3 regions of the Glutamicibacter sp. genome follow, and region 1 is predicted to be linked to each of the others. Evidence: riboswitches for the same ligand, from Rfam matches in the RefSeq annotation. Region 1 holds a riboswitch; each other region holds the start of a gene.

What was found. A riboswitch is a leader RNA that binds a small molecule or an ion and turns the genes downstream of it on or off. The one in region 1 is predicted to bind S-adenosylmethionine.
Region 2: it holds a riboswitch for S-adenosylmethionine, as region 1 does, so the genes downstream of both, ACRDT3_RS11020 (hypothetical protein) here and ACRDT3_RS15980 (ABC transporter ATP-binding protein) in region 1, are expected to answer to the same signal.
Region 3: it holds a riboswitch for S-adenosylmethionine, as region 1 does, so the genes downstream of both, ACRDT3_RS14210 (methionine ABC transporter ATP-binding protein) here and ACRDT3_RS15980 (ABC transporter ATP-binding protein) in region 1, are expected to answer to the same signal.

Annotation. Positions count from the first base shown of each region.
Region 1 is NZ_JBOGEG010000035.1:33,838-37,212, forward strand. Features, by position in the region: gene ACRDT3_RS15975 (aliphatic sulfonate ABC transporter substrate-binding protein) at 1-899, opposite strand, end outside; gene ACRDT3_RS15980 (ABC transporter ATP-binding protein) at 984-1,805, opposite strand; SAM riboswitch class I at 1,811-1,913, opposite strand; SAM riboswitch class I at 2,181-2,272, shown strand; gene ACRDT3_RS15985 (acyl-CoA dehydrogenase family protein) at 2,288-3,375, shown strand, end outside.
Region 2 is NZ_JBOGEG010000016.1:53,575-56,949, reverse strand. Features, by position in the region: gene ACRDT3_RS11025 (VIT1/CCC1 transporter family protein) at 1-907, opposite strand, end outside; gene ACRDT3_RS11020 (hypothetical protein) at 963-1,229, opposite strand; SAM riboswitch class IV at 1,246-1,359, opposite strand; gene ACRDT3_RS11015 (DinB family protein) at 1,427-2,014, opposite strand; gene ACRDT3_RS11010 (helix-turn-helix domain-containing protein) at 2,151-2,717, shown strand; gene ACRDT3_RS11005 (hypothetical protein) at 2,854-3,270, shown strand.
Region 3 is NZ_JBOGEG010000026.1:50,206-53,580, reverse strand. Features, by position in the region: gene ACRDT3_RS14215 (NAD(P)H-binding protein) at 1-526, opposite strand, end outside; SAM riboswitch class I at 809-898, shown strand; gene ACRDT3_RS14210 (methionine ABC transporter ATP-binding protein) at 982-1,788, shown strand; gene ACRDT3_RS14205 (methionine ABC transporter permease) at 1,805-2,521, shown strand; gene ACRDT3_RS14200 (MetQ/NlpA family ABC transporter substrate-binding protein) at 2,565-3,375, shown strand, end outside.

The sequences.
Region 1 (3,375 bases):
ATCTTGCCAAGCACGCCAGTGAATTTGGCATCGGGAACTGCCGGAACATCCAGATTGGAACGTTCCTCGATCACGGTCTTGGCAACTTCTGGTTCGAGCCCCGCAACGTCGGCCAGGATTTCTGCGGTTTCCCCAGGATTTTCAGCCGCCCAGCCGCGAGCCTTCTCATAGGCATCGACCACGAGCTGGGCCAGTTCGGGGCTCTGCTCGATGAAGTCTTCGCGAGCGTTCAGTGCACCGTAGGTGTTGAAGTCCAAGTTCCGGTAAACCAGCTTGGCGCCGTCTTCTTCGGCGGCGGCCATGATTGGATCCAGGCCGCTCCAGGCATCGACCGAACCGTTGACCAGTGCGGTGCGGCCATCGGCATGCTGGAGGTTCTGCAGCTTGATGTCATCTTCGCTCAGACCCGCGGAGTCCAGAGCCTGGAGCAGGAAGAAGTATGGATCGGTGCCCTTGGTGGCGGCCACGGTTTTGCCAGCCAGATCTTCAACGGACTCGATCTTCGAACCCTTGTCCACTACCAGGGCGGCCCATTCCGGCTGCGAGTACAGGGCGACGGTCTTGATCGGTGCATCGTTCGAACGGTTCAGCAGCGCTGCGGAGCCAGCTGTGGATCCGACATCGATCGCTCCTGCGCGAAGAGCCTCATTGGCCTTGTTGGAACCTGCGGACTGGATCCACTCGACATCAACGCCCTGTTCCTTGGCGGCCGCATCCAGCCATCCCTTTTCCTTGAGCACCAGGCTCAGCGGGTTGTACGTGGCAAAGTCGATCGACAGGGTCTGATCACCGGAGGCGGCCGTAGCGTTTTCGCCAGCGCAGCCGGTCAGGGCAACCGCGCCAACGAGCAAGGCGGCGGTGGACAGTGCAGTGCGGCGGGTGAAGCGGTGCAAGAGCATGGAAGATCCTAGAATTGTGCGTGCAAGCGGATGGGTAATTGGGCAAAGGCAATGGATCACTGAGGACCCAAGGCGTTCCCTAGATCAATGGTTGGTCGGGTCGACGCCGAGCAGGCGCAGCAGGTGCTGGCGATCTGCAACGAACTTCTCGTCGGTATGCCGGCGTGGATGCCCAGCGGGAATGGCCAGATCTTCGATGACGCCCGCTGCGCCGTTCTCAGCGCTTCGTCCCAGAACGATCACGCGGTCAGCCAAGGTCAAGGCCTCGTCCACATCATGGGTCACCATGAGTACCGTGGTGGGGAACGATGCGTGAATCGAGAGCAGCAGGTCCTGCATCTTCAAGCGGGTCAGGGCATCGAGCGCGCCGAAGGGCTCATCGAGAAGCAATACACCCGGGCGGCGGGCCAGTGCGCGAGCCAGCGAAACACGCTGGGCCATGCCTCCGGAGATCTCGCGCGGGCGCAGGCTGGCTGCATGGCTTAGCCCGGTCAGTTCGATCAATTCATCGATCAGCGCGTCACCGGAGCGCTTATCGGTTCCCGGCGCCAGGCCCAGTGAAATGTTCTGGCGAACCGAACGCCATGGCAGCAGCCGGGGCTCCTGGAAAGCAACGGCGCATAGCTCGTTGATGCCGTTGACCTCGCTGGCGCCGGTGCGGATGGCACCGGTAGAGGGGTGGTCCAAGCCCGAGACTGAACGCAGCAGCGTGGATTTTCCGCAGCCGCTGGCTCCAAGAATTGCCACAACTTGGCCCGCTGGAATTCGCAGGTTGATATCGGCTAGGACGGTGCGGCTTTCCTTCTTGGTGGTGAAGGTCCGGGACACGTTGCTGAACTGCACGTCCAGGGCACTTGAAGCTGAGGCGGCTGAAGCTGCCTCGGGCGCTGCAATGGTAAGAGCCATGTTCATCTCCATCGGTCCTGGCGGTAGCACCGGCCTGCGGAGCAAGAGCTCCGAAGGTGGTTGCTGCGGCGTCAAAGAGCCAGATCTCTCGGCCGCTCGGGATGGTTACTCATCTATTACAACGAGTCGAACGATTTGAACGCAAATCTCGCGTAATATGAAAAAATCTTCGACAACTACGTCACATTGCCCAGAAATTTCGTTATTTATTTTATTGAAGGTCGGTTTGGTCGACATTAGGCAAAACTTTGCAACTCATCTTCGGCAGGACGGGGGGTAGGCTGTGAAATTTGAGGATGGGCCCTTCGGGTTCTGAGGCGAAATGTGACTTCGTGGCTTGGAAACACCGGAATATTACCGTTACAAATGAATCACGACCCATCCAGAGCGGCTGAGAGATCTGGCTCCACGACGCCGCAGCAACCACCCGAAGAGCGGGACGGTGCTACCGCCAGGACCGATGGAAAGAATTGAGAACCCTGATGCCTATTGGTGAATCGCACAATGCCCTCGGGCTGGACTTCAATCAGCTCAGTGACCCTTCGCAGGTCACCGCGCTGGACCTGGACAAGTTTGAAGAACAGCTGCCGACTAGGCAATTGCTGAAAATCACCCCCGGACCAAGCGCGGACGAGCAGTACGACCGGCTGGCCGAAATCTTCCGCCCCGTTTTTGCGCAGATCGCCGCGACCGCCAAGGACCGCGACCTTAACCGCGTGCTTCCATTCGAGCAGGTAGGCCTGCTGAATCGCGAGCGTTTCGGCGCGCTGCGCCTTTCCGTTGCCGACGGGGGCTATGGTGCACGGCTGGTGGATGTCTTCCGCTTGCTCATCGAGCTTTCCGAGGCGGACTCCCACGTAGGCCAGCTGTGGCGCGCGCATATCGCATTCGTTGAGAACGTCTTGGCGCTGGATGACGAAGAACTGCGCAAGAAGTGGGTCGCTCGCATCGCTGCCGGGCAGATTATCGGCAACGCCTACACCGAACGCGGCGGCAACGCCCTGGGCACCTTGAACACCAAGGCCAGCGTCTTGGATGGACGCTGGGTGATCGACGGCGAAAAGTACTACTGCACCGGCACCATTTTCGCCGACTGGACCACCGTTGCAGTGGCCCACCCGGAGCTCGCCGGCCGCCAGATCGCTGTGGTCTCCACCCAGCGCAGCGGCGTCAAGATCCTCGACGACTGGGATGGATTCGGCCAAGGGCTCACCGGAACCGGTACCACCGAATTCCACCAGGTCCCGGTGGATTGCTTCATGCCGCAGCAGACCAATGACTCCGAAGCGGCGATCTTCCAGCTGGTGCTCATGGCCGTGCAGGCCGGCATCGCCCGCGCCGCACTGAACGACCTGCGCAGCGCGGTGCAGGCGCGCACGCGCATCTTCACCACCGGAACTGGGGTGCCGGTATACCAGGAACCCCAGGTCCTCCAGCTGGTGGGCGAAGTTTCCGCGGAGTCCTTCGCGGCCGATTCCGTGGTGATCGGCGCAGTCCTTGAAGTTGAAGCCGCCTTGGGCGATCCGGGACTGAACGACGAGGAACGCTACGCAGTATGCGAGCTGGCCGC
Region 2 (3,375 bases), on a different contig from region 1:
GGACATATGGCAGGATCGGCACCACAGCGCCGGAAGCGAAGAGGATGAACGAGGTGGCCGCCGCGCCGGTGGCCGACCCCAGTTCCTGGTGCTCCTTCTCAAGTTCTTCGCCGCGGCCTTCGGGGTTCAACGAGAAGTCGGGGTTGCAATCGCAGGTGAACAGGCCCATGCGTTCTGCGGCCCGGTGCTCGGCATCTTCATCGCTCATGCCGCGGGCCTTATAGATCAGCAGCAGCTCGTTGGCGTCCAGATCAAGGTTCGGGGCCGCGGTCAGCGTGACCTGGGTTGGACGTGAAGCGGTCAGCAGCTCGCGCTGGGAACGCACCGAAACATATTCGCCAGCTGCCATTGACAGTGCACCGGCCAGCAATCCGGCAACACCGGAGAACAGCACGAAAGTCGCTGAAACACCGGTCGCGCCGATACCCATGATCAGCGCCAGATTGGAAACCAGCCCGTCGTTGGCGCCGAAGACCGCAGCACGGAAGTTGCCCGAAAGGCGCGCCCGGCCTGCTGTAGCTAGTGCGCGCACGACTTCTTCGTGGACCTGTTCGTCGGCCGCCATCTGCGCGGTGGCGTCCTTGTCGTCGCGGTAGGGCGAACTGCTCTCGGAGCGCTGGGTCATAGCCAGGACGAAGACCGAACCGAAATGCAATGCCAGGAAACGCAGCATCGTGCGCCGCAGCGACGGGCGGACTTCCTTGACATGTTCGCCGAGCAGGACGCGCCAGTGGGATTCGTGGCGCGCTTCCGCCTCTGCCAGGCCCAGCAGGATTTGCCGTTCCTGCCCGCTTTTCTTTTCCGCCAGGGCCCGGTAGATGGAGCCTTCGGCGACTTCATCAGCGAGATACTTGCGCCATCGCTGGATCTGCGCTTTGGTAGGTTCGGTTGCTGAGTGCTGTGACATCGCGAAGATGACTCTCCTGGAACGTGGAGTTTCCCAATGAAACCCGTGGATCGGATCAACTACCCAGTTTAGTCAGGGCTCCTGCACTTGGGAATTTGGCAAGACTAAAAGCAAATCGCTTGCCCGCAGGATCTCCGGCTACCGGCACCACCAGCAGCAATTCAGAAGTGGCCGGATCGAAGGTCGGACGGCGGGCACAACGAGCAATGAGCCGTTCAAGCCTGAGTGGATCTGCAACGTAGCGGGTGCGCCAGCGGCCTTCGGCCTTGAACTGCACCTGGCCGGTCTGGCGGTCGATGACGGGCAGAATCGGATATGCCATGGGAGGTCAACTCTCTTGCGAGCTCTTGCCCGTGCACCTGTTGATGCGCGGACCGCTTCCTCATCCGAACCACCCATGAACTTGGGGTTGGTGCGCGGCCAGTCGGAGCTTGGCGCCGCGTCTCGTGAAGCAACATTTCCGATGGTACCGCCGCCGGTCGGGCCCGGTGAAGTCCCAATGCGTAATATGACTGCGGGTCAGCTGCCCGGGGCAAAGGCATTGGCCAGTTGCTGCAGCTTCTCGCGTTGTTCGGCCCATTGCCCAGCGGTGTAGTCGGGCAGCAAATCCAGTTGCGCGGTCCAGCCAGCGCGGCCATCGAGCTGCTCGCGAATAATATCCAAATGCCCTGCATGCCTGGAGGTCTCGGCGAGCGCATGGATGAGCAGGTGATCCAAGGTGGTATTCCCGGCTGGCCCCCACCACGGCACCTCCACGGGGCAGTCCAGGGGCAGGGTGCTGATGGCCGCATCCGCGAAGGCGATGGCTTTCCGATAGAGGCCGATCAGCTGTTGGGCACGCATGTCTGCTGGCGGAAGGAAATCCGCGTCGGGATCATGCGGTGCTATGAACTCGCGAACGTAGCGGTCATCGGCCTTGCGCTTGAGGCAGGTGCCGAAATATTCGTATTCATTGATCGCCAGATGGTGCAGTACACCCAGAATATGGGTGCCAGTAGGGGTGAGCGGGGTGCGGGCCAGGTGCTCGGCGAGGCCTTCTGCCTTGAAGATCGCATTCTCGCGTGCGTCGTTCAGGTACCCGCAGAGCTTGTCCTTGGTGCTGTCCATGGACAGAGTCTAGTGACCGTGGTGGGTCCGCGGTAGGGGCGCCGTGTGTTTACCATTGGTAAACTTGCCCCGCAGGCCTTGAAGCCAAAGTGGTTGCAGTTGTTGCTGCTGCAAAAAACGTCGATGGAGCCAAACGATGAAAACCTTGCCAGTTGAACCAACCGGTGCTGCGATCAACATCGGCGCGAGGCTGCGCGGGGTGCGCCAGACCCAGCGTATGACCATTGACCAGGTCGCCGAGCTATCTGGACTGACCAAAGGTTTCCTCTCACGTGTCGAGCGCGACCTGACCAGCCCTTCGGTTTCGACCCTTTTGCGGTTGTGCGAAGTGCTGGGCATGGAGGTCGGTACCCTCTTCGAGGTTCCAGAAACGAAACTGGTCCGACTGGAGCAGGCTCCCCGTGTCTCCCTGGGTGGTGACGGCATCACGGAGCAGTTGGTCACGCCGCGTAGTGAAAAGCGGGTGCAAATGATTCGTGCTGAGATTGCGCCCAAAGGCACCGGTGAAGCAGAACTGTATTCGGTGGATTGCGAGCTGGAAGTGCTCCACGTGATCGCTGGAAAATTCATCCTGGTATTGCCTGATCAGCGCATAGAACTCGAAGCAGGCGATACGATAACTTTCCCGGGGCGTGAACCGCATAGCTGGGAAAACGATTCTGATGAGGTAGCTGTGGTTACCTGGACGCTGATCCTCGCATAACGCCAATCCCATGCGCCTGCTGCCAGGGCGCGGCATGCGCAGTGCGGCTGCGCGTTCGTCTGCGGGGAGATAAACCGCGTATTCTAGGAACGATGCGTTGTTCCGGGCGCTCGGAACGATGAGTGATGGGAGAGGCGTGAGGACAGGCGAACCAACCGCTGCGCAAGATCAACTGCGCAGTATCAGCTGGTGGGCTTCGATACTTTTCGGCGTTCTTATTGGCACCACCTTGACCTGGATCCGCACCCAACGCAATTTCTTCTTCATTGGCGCCGCGATTCTGGCCGTCGTCATTGTCACCATTGGCGTGCGAACGATTCGTCGACGTGCACGCTTCCCGCTGATGGCGCAGGCGCGCACCTCGTGGGTCTATGTGCTGTGGACCGGTGTCCTGCTCATCCTGGCCGGACCGATCCAGCTGGTGTACGTAGCCGATGACCTTTCGGAACTGACTATCAAGTCGCTGGTAATGTCCGCAGGCTTCTGCCTGGGCATTCATGAGGTCGACCGCGCGCTGGTGAAAGCCAGCAAGAAGCGCTCCGACGAGGACTAGCCTTCCGATTTGGGCGAAATAGCCTGAAATGTAGTCAAAACATCCAATACCCTTTGGCGCGGTTTTGCATAGTGTGATCCTGATCAACTTTCCAGAAGGGGTTGC
Region 3 (3,375 bases), on a different contig from region 1:
AATCGGCACGGGCGGCAGCGCTGATTTTGCCCTCGCCCGCTGCACCGAGCACCATGCCGCTGTTGAGGTAGCCCATCAGCTGGTCGGTGTAGTTCTCGATGTACCACCCATTGCGCAACAGCACGTAGTCGATGCCGGATCCGGCAAGCAGGCGCTCGGTGGCGATGTGCTCGTCGGCGAGCTTCATGCCGCCGGTCAGGGCGTTGGCAATGGAGGTGTAGGCGATCAGCGAGACATCCATGTGCTTGGCTGCGTTGATGACGTTCTCGTGCTGGGCGACGCGCTGGCCTACTTTGCTGGCCGAGATCAGCAGCAGCTTGTCTACGCCTTCGAGTGCGGACACCAGAGTTGGCTGGGCGTTGTAATCGGCAACGCGGGTTTCCAAGCCTTTGCCCGCCAGCGGTTCCAGCTTCTGCTCGGAGCGGCCAATGGCGACCAGGTCAGCGGCATTCGCCCCACGAGCCAGCAATGCGTCGATGACTAGATTTCCAAGCTGTCCGGTGGCACCGGTAATTGCGATCTTCATGAGGTCCTCTCGTTGGTCTGCAATCCACTACAACCATCGAAGGCATCGCCGAATTCCCCACCCATGATTGCTGGGGAAAGTCAGCGAGCGGGGGCAGAACTCCAAAGGTTCCGTCATAGAAGGGAAAAGTAGCGAAATATGTCAGATTGCTACGTGGATTGTTGCGCGATTTCCATGTGGAACCGGCCGGACTATGACTTGATGACGCCGATTGAAGTAACGCTTGCCGGCCTGCGGGCATGGACTACAGACTTGAATTGTTCGGCTCGTACAACCGAACACACACCATCCAGAGCGACTGAGAGATCTGGCTCAACGACGTCGCAGCAACCACCCGAAAGGGAGCGGTGCTACAGCCAGGACCGATGGAGTACTTTCACTTCGCGACGGAAAATCTGTGGATCACAGATGATTCTCGCGAGGTACGCTCCGCACAACCACGCACCAAGGGAGCGATGATGATTCGTCTTGAAAACGTAACGACCGCTTTTGGCAAGAGCAAAGATCAATTCACAGCCGTCAAGGATGTCTCACTGGAAATCCAGGCCGGAACCATCCACGGAATTATCGGATTTTCCGGTGCCGGCAAATCAACGCTGTTGCGCAATATCAATTTGCTGCAGCGTCCCACGTCGGGCCAGGTCATCGTGGACGGCGTCGAGCTGACCGGGCTCAGTGAAGGAGACCTGCGAAAGCAGCGCCACGAAATCGGGATGATTTTCCAGCACTTCAACCTGCTTAACAATCGCACCGCGCAACAGAATGTCGAGCTGAATCTGAAGTTCGCCGGTGTTCCGAAAAAGCAACGCCGTGAACGCGCGCTGGAAGCGCTGTCCATTGTAGACCTCGCTGACAAGGCCACCGCCTATCCTGGACAGCTTTCGGGCGGCCAGAAACAGCGCATCGCCATTGCCCGCGCGCTGGTCACCGAACCCAAGGTCCTGCTGTGCGATGAGCCAACCAGTGCCGTGGATCCAAGAACGACAACCTCGGTGCTGCAGTACCTCAGCGACATCAACGCCAGCCTTGGCATCACCACCGTCATCGTCACCCACGAGATGAACGTCATTAAAGCCATTGCCGACAAGGTTTCGGTCATGGAAGACGGAGCGGTAGTCGAAGAGTTCGCCTTGAGCTCGCTGCAAGAACCAAGCTTTGAACCGACGACGCCAATCGGCCGCTACCTGATCAGTGACGAAATCACGCTGACCCGCCAGCCCAAGCAGGCCCAAGCCCTCGCTGCCACCGTAGCCCGCGTATAGAGAACCTGGATTACCAATGAACTTCACGACAGTAGTGCTAGCCACGAGCAACGGCAGCGCAGCAGCTTTCAACCTTGACCGCATCATCGAACTTGCCCCGGAAATCTGGGTGGCCATGGCGCAGACCTTTGCGATGCTGCTGGTCTCCATCCCGATCGCGATTCTCCTGGGAACCCCGCTGGGTATTTGGCTGTACTCAATGTCTCCCAACGGTTTGCGCCCACGTCCGCGACTGCACCGAATCGTTGACGGGCTGGTCAATACGATCCGTTCCTTCCCATTCCTCATACTGCTGATCGCCATCATCCCGTTCACCCGATTTGTTGTGGGAACCACCATCGGCACCGCGGCGGTTATCGTGCCGCTGACCATCAATGCGATCCCCTATTTCGCCCGCTTTGTGGAGCAGAACATCAGCCAGCTTGGCAATGGCGTTGTCGAAGCAGCGCAGGCCATGGGCGCCACCCGGGGGCAGATCATCCGCGAAGTGCTGTTGACCGAAGCCAAGCCCGCACTGCTGTCTTCCATCACCATCATGACCGTCAGCTTCATCTCGTATTCGGCCATGGCCGGCCTGGTCGGCGGAGGCGGCATCGGCGACTTCGCCATCCGCTACGGCTACTACCGCTATGAAACCGGAGTCATGCTGCTGGCCATCGTCCTGATGATCCTGCTGGTGCATGCAGTTCAATTCTTCGGAACTCGGCTATCGCGCGCCGCCGACAAGCGCTAAACACAGAACCCGCTCAACTCGCATTTCAGCAAAGGACAACACCATGGCATTCTCTCGCCGCACCTTCTTGACTCTCGCCGCCGGCTCCGCCGCGATCCTCGCACTGTCTTCTTGCGGCCTGGCAGGTGGACAGGCAGCCGGCACGGGTGACAAGACCATCAAGGTTATTGTCACCGAATCGGCCCCATCCCAGGAACCAACCAAAATCGCCCAGAAACTGCTGGCCGAAAAGGGCTGGACCCTGGAAGCGACCTATGTCACCGACATCGTGCAGCCGAACCACGTGGTGTCCAATGGCGAATACGACGCCAACTTCTTCCAGCACGGCGCCTACCTCGAACAGTTCAAGAAGGACCAGAACGTCGACGTGGAGCCGGCCTTCTACATGTACAGTTCACCTGCCGGAGTGTACTCGAAGAAATACGACGACATCAAAGAGCTTCCCAACGGCGCGACCATCGCATTGCCGGTGGATACCGCCAACAACGGACGCGCGTTGGCCCTGCTGGATAAGGCCGGTGTCCTGAAGGTCGCCGAGGGCAAGAGCGTGATCCACCTGTCGCAGAACGACATCCTGGAGAACCCCAAGGGCCTCAAATTCGTTGAGGTAGATCAGCAGTCGCTCTCCAAGACCCTGCCTGACGTGGATGCCGGGTTCCTCTTCGCCCGGCTCGGCGCCGAGATCGGGCTGGCCCCGAAGGATGCACTGCTCTTTGAAGAGGAAGAGGAAGCGCTTCCGTACATCAATATCATCGGCGCAAAGCCAGGGTTTACGGACACCGAAAAGGGCAAGGCGCTGGAAGAGGCCTACCACTCCGACGAGGTGCGCGAATGGTACGCGAGCTACCTCGACG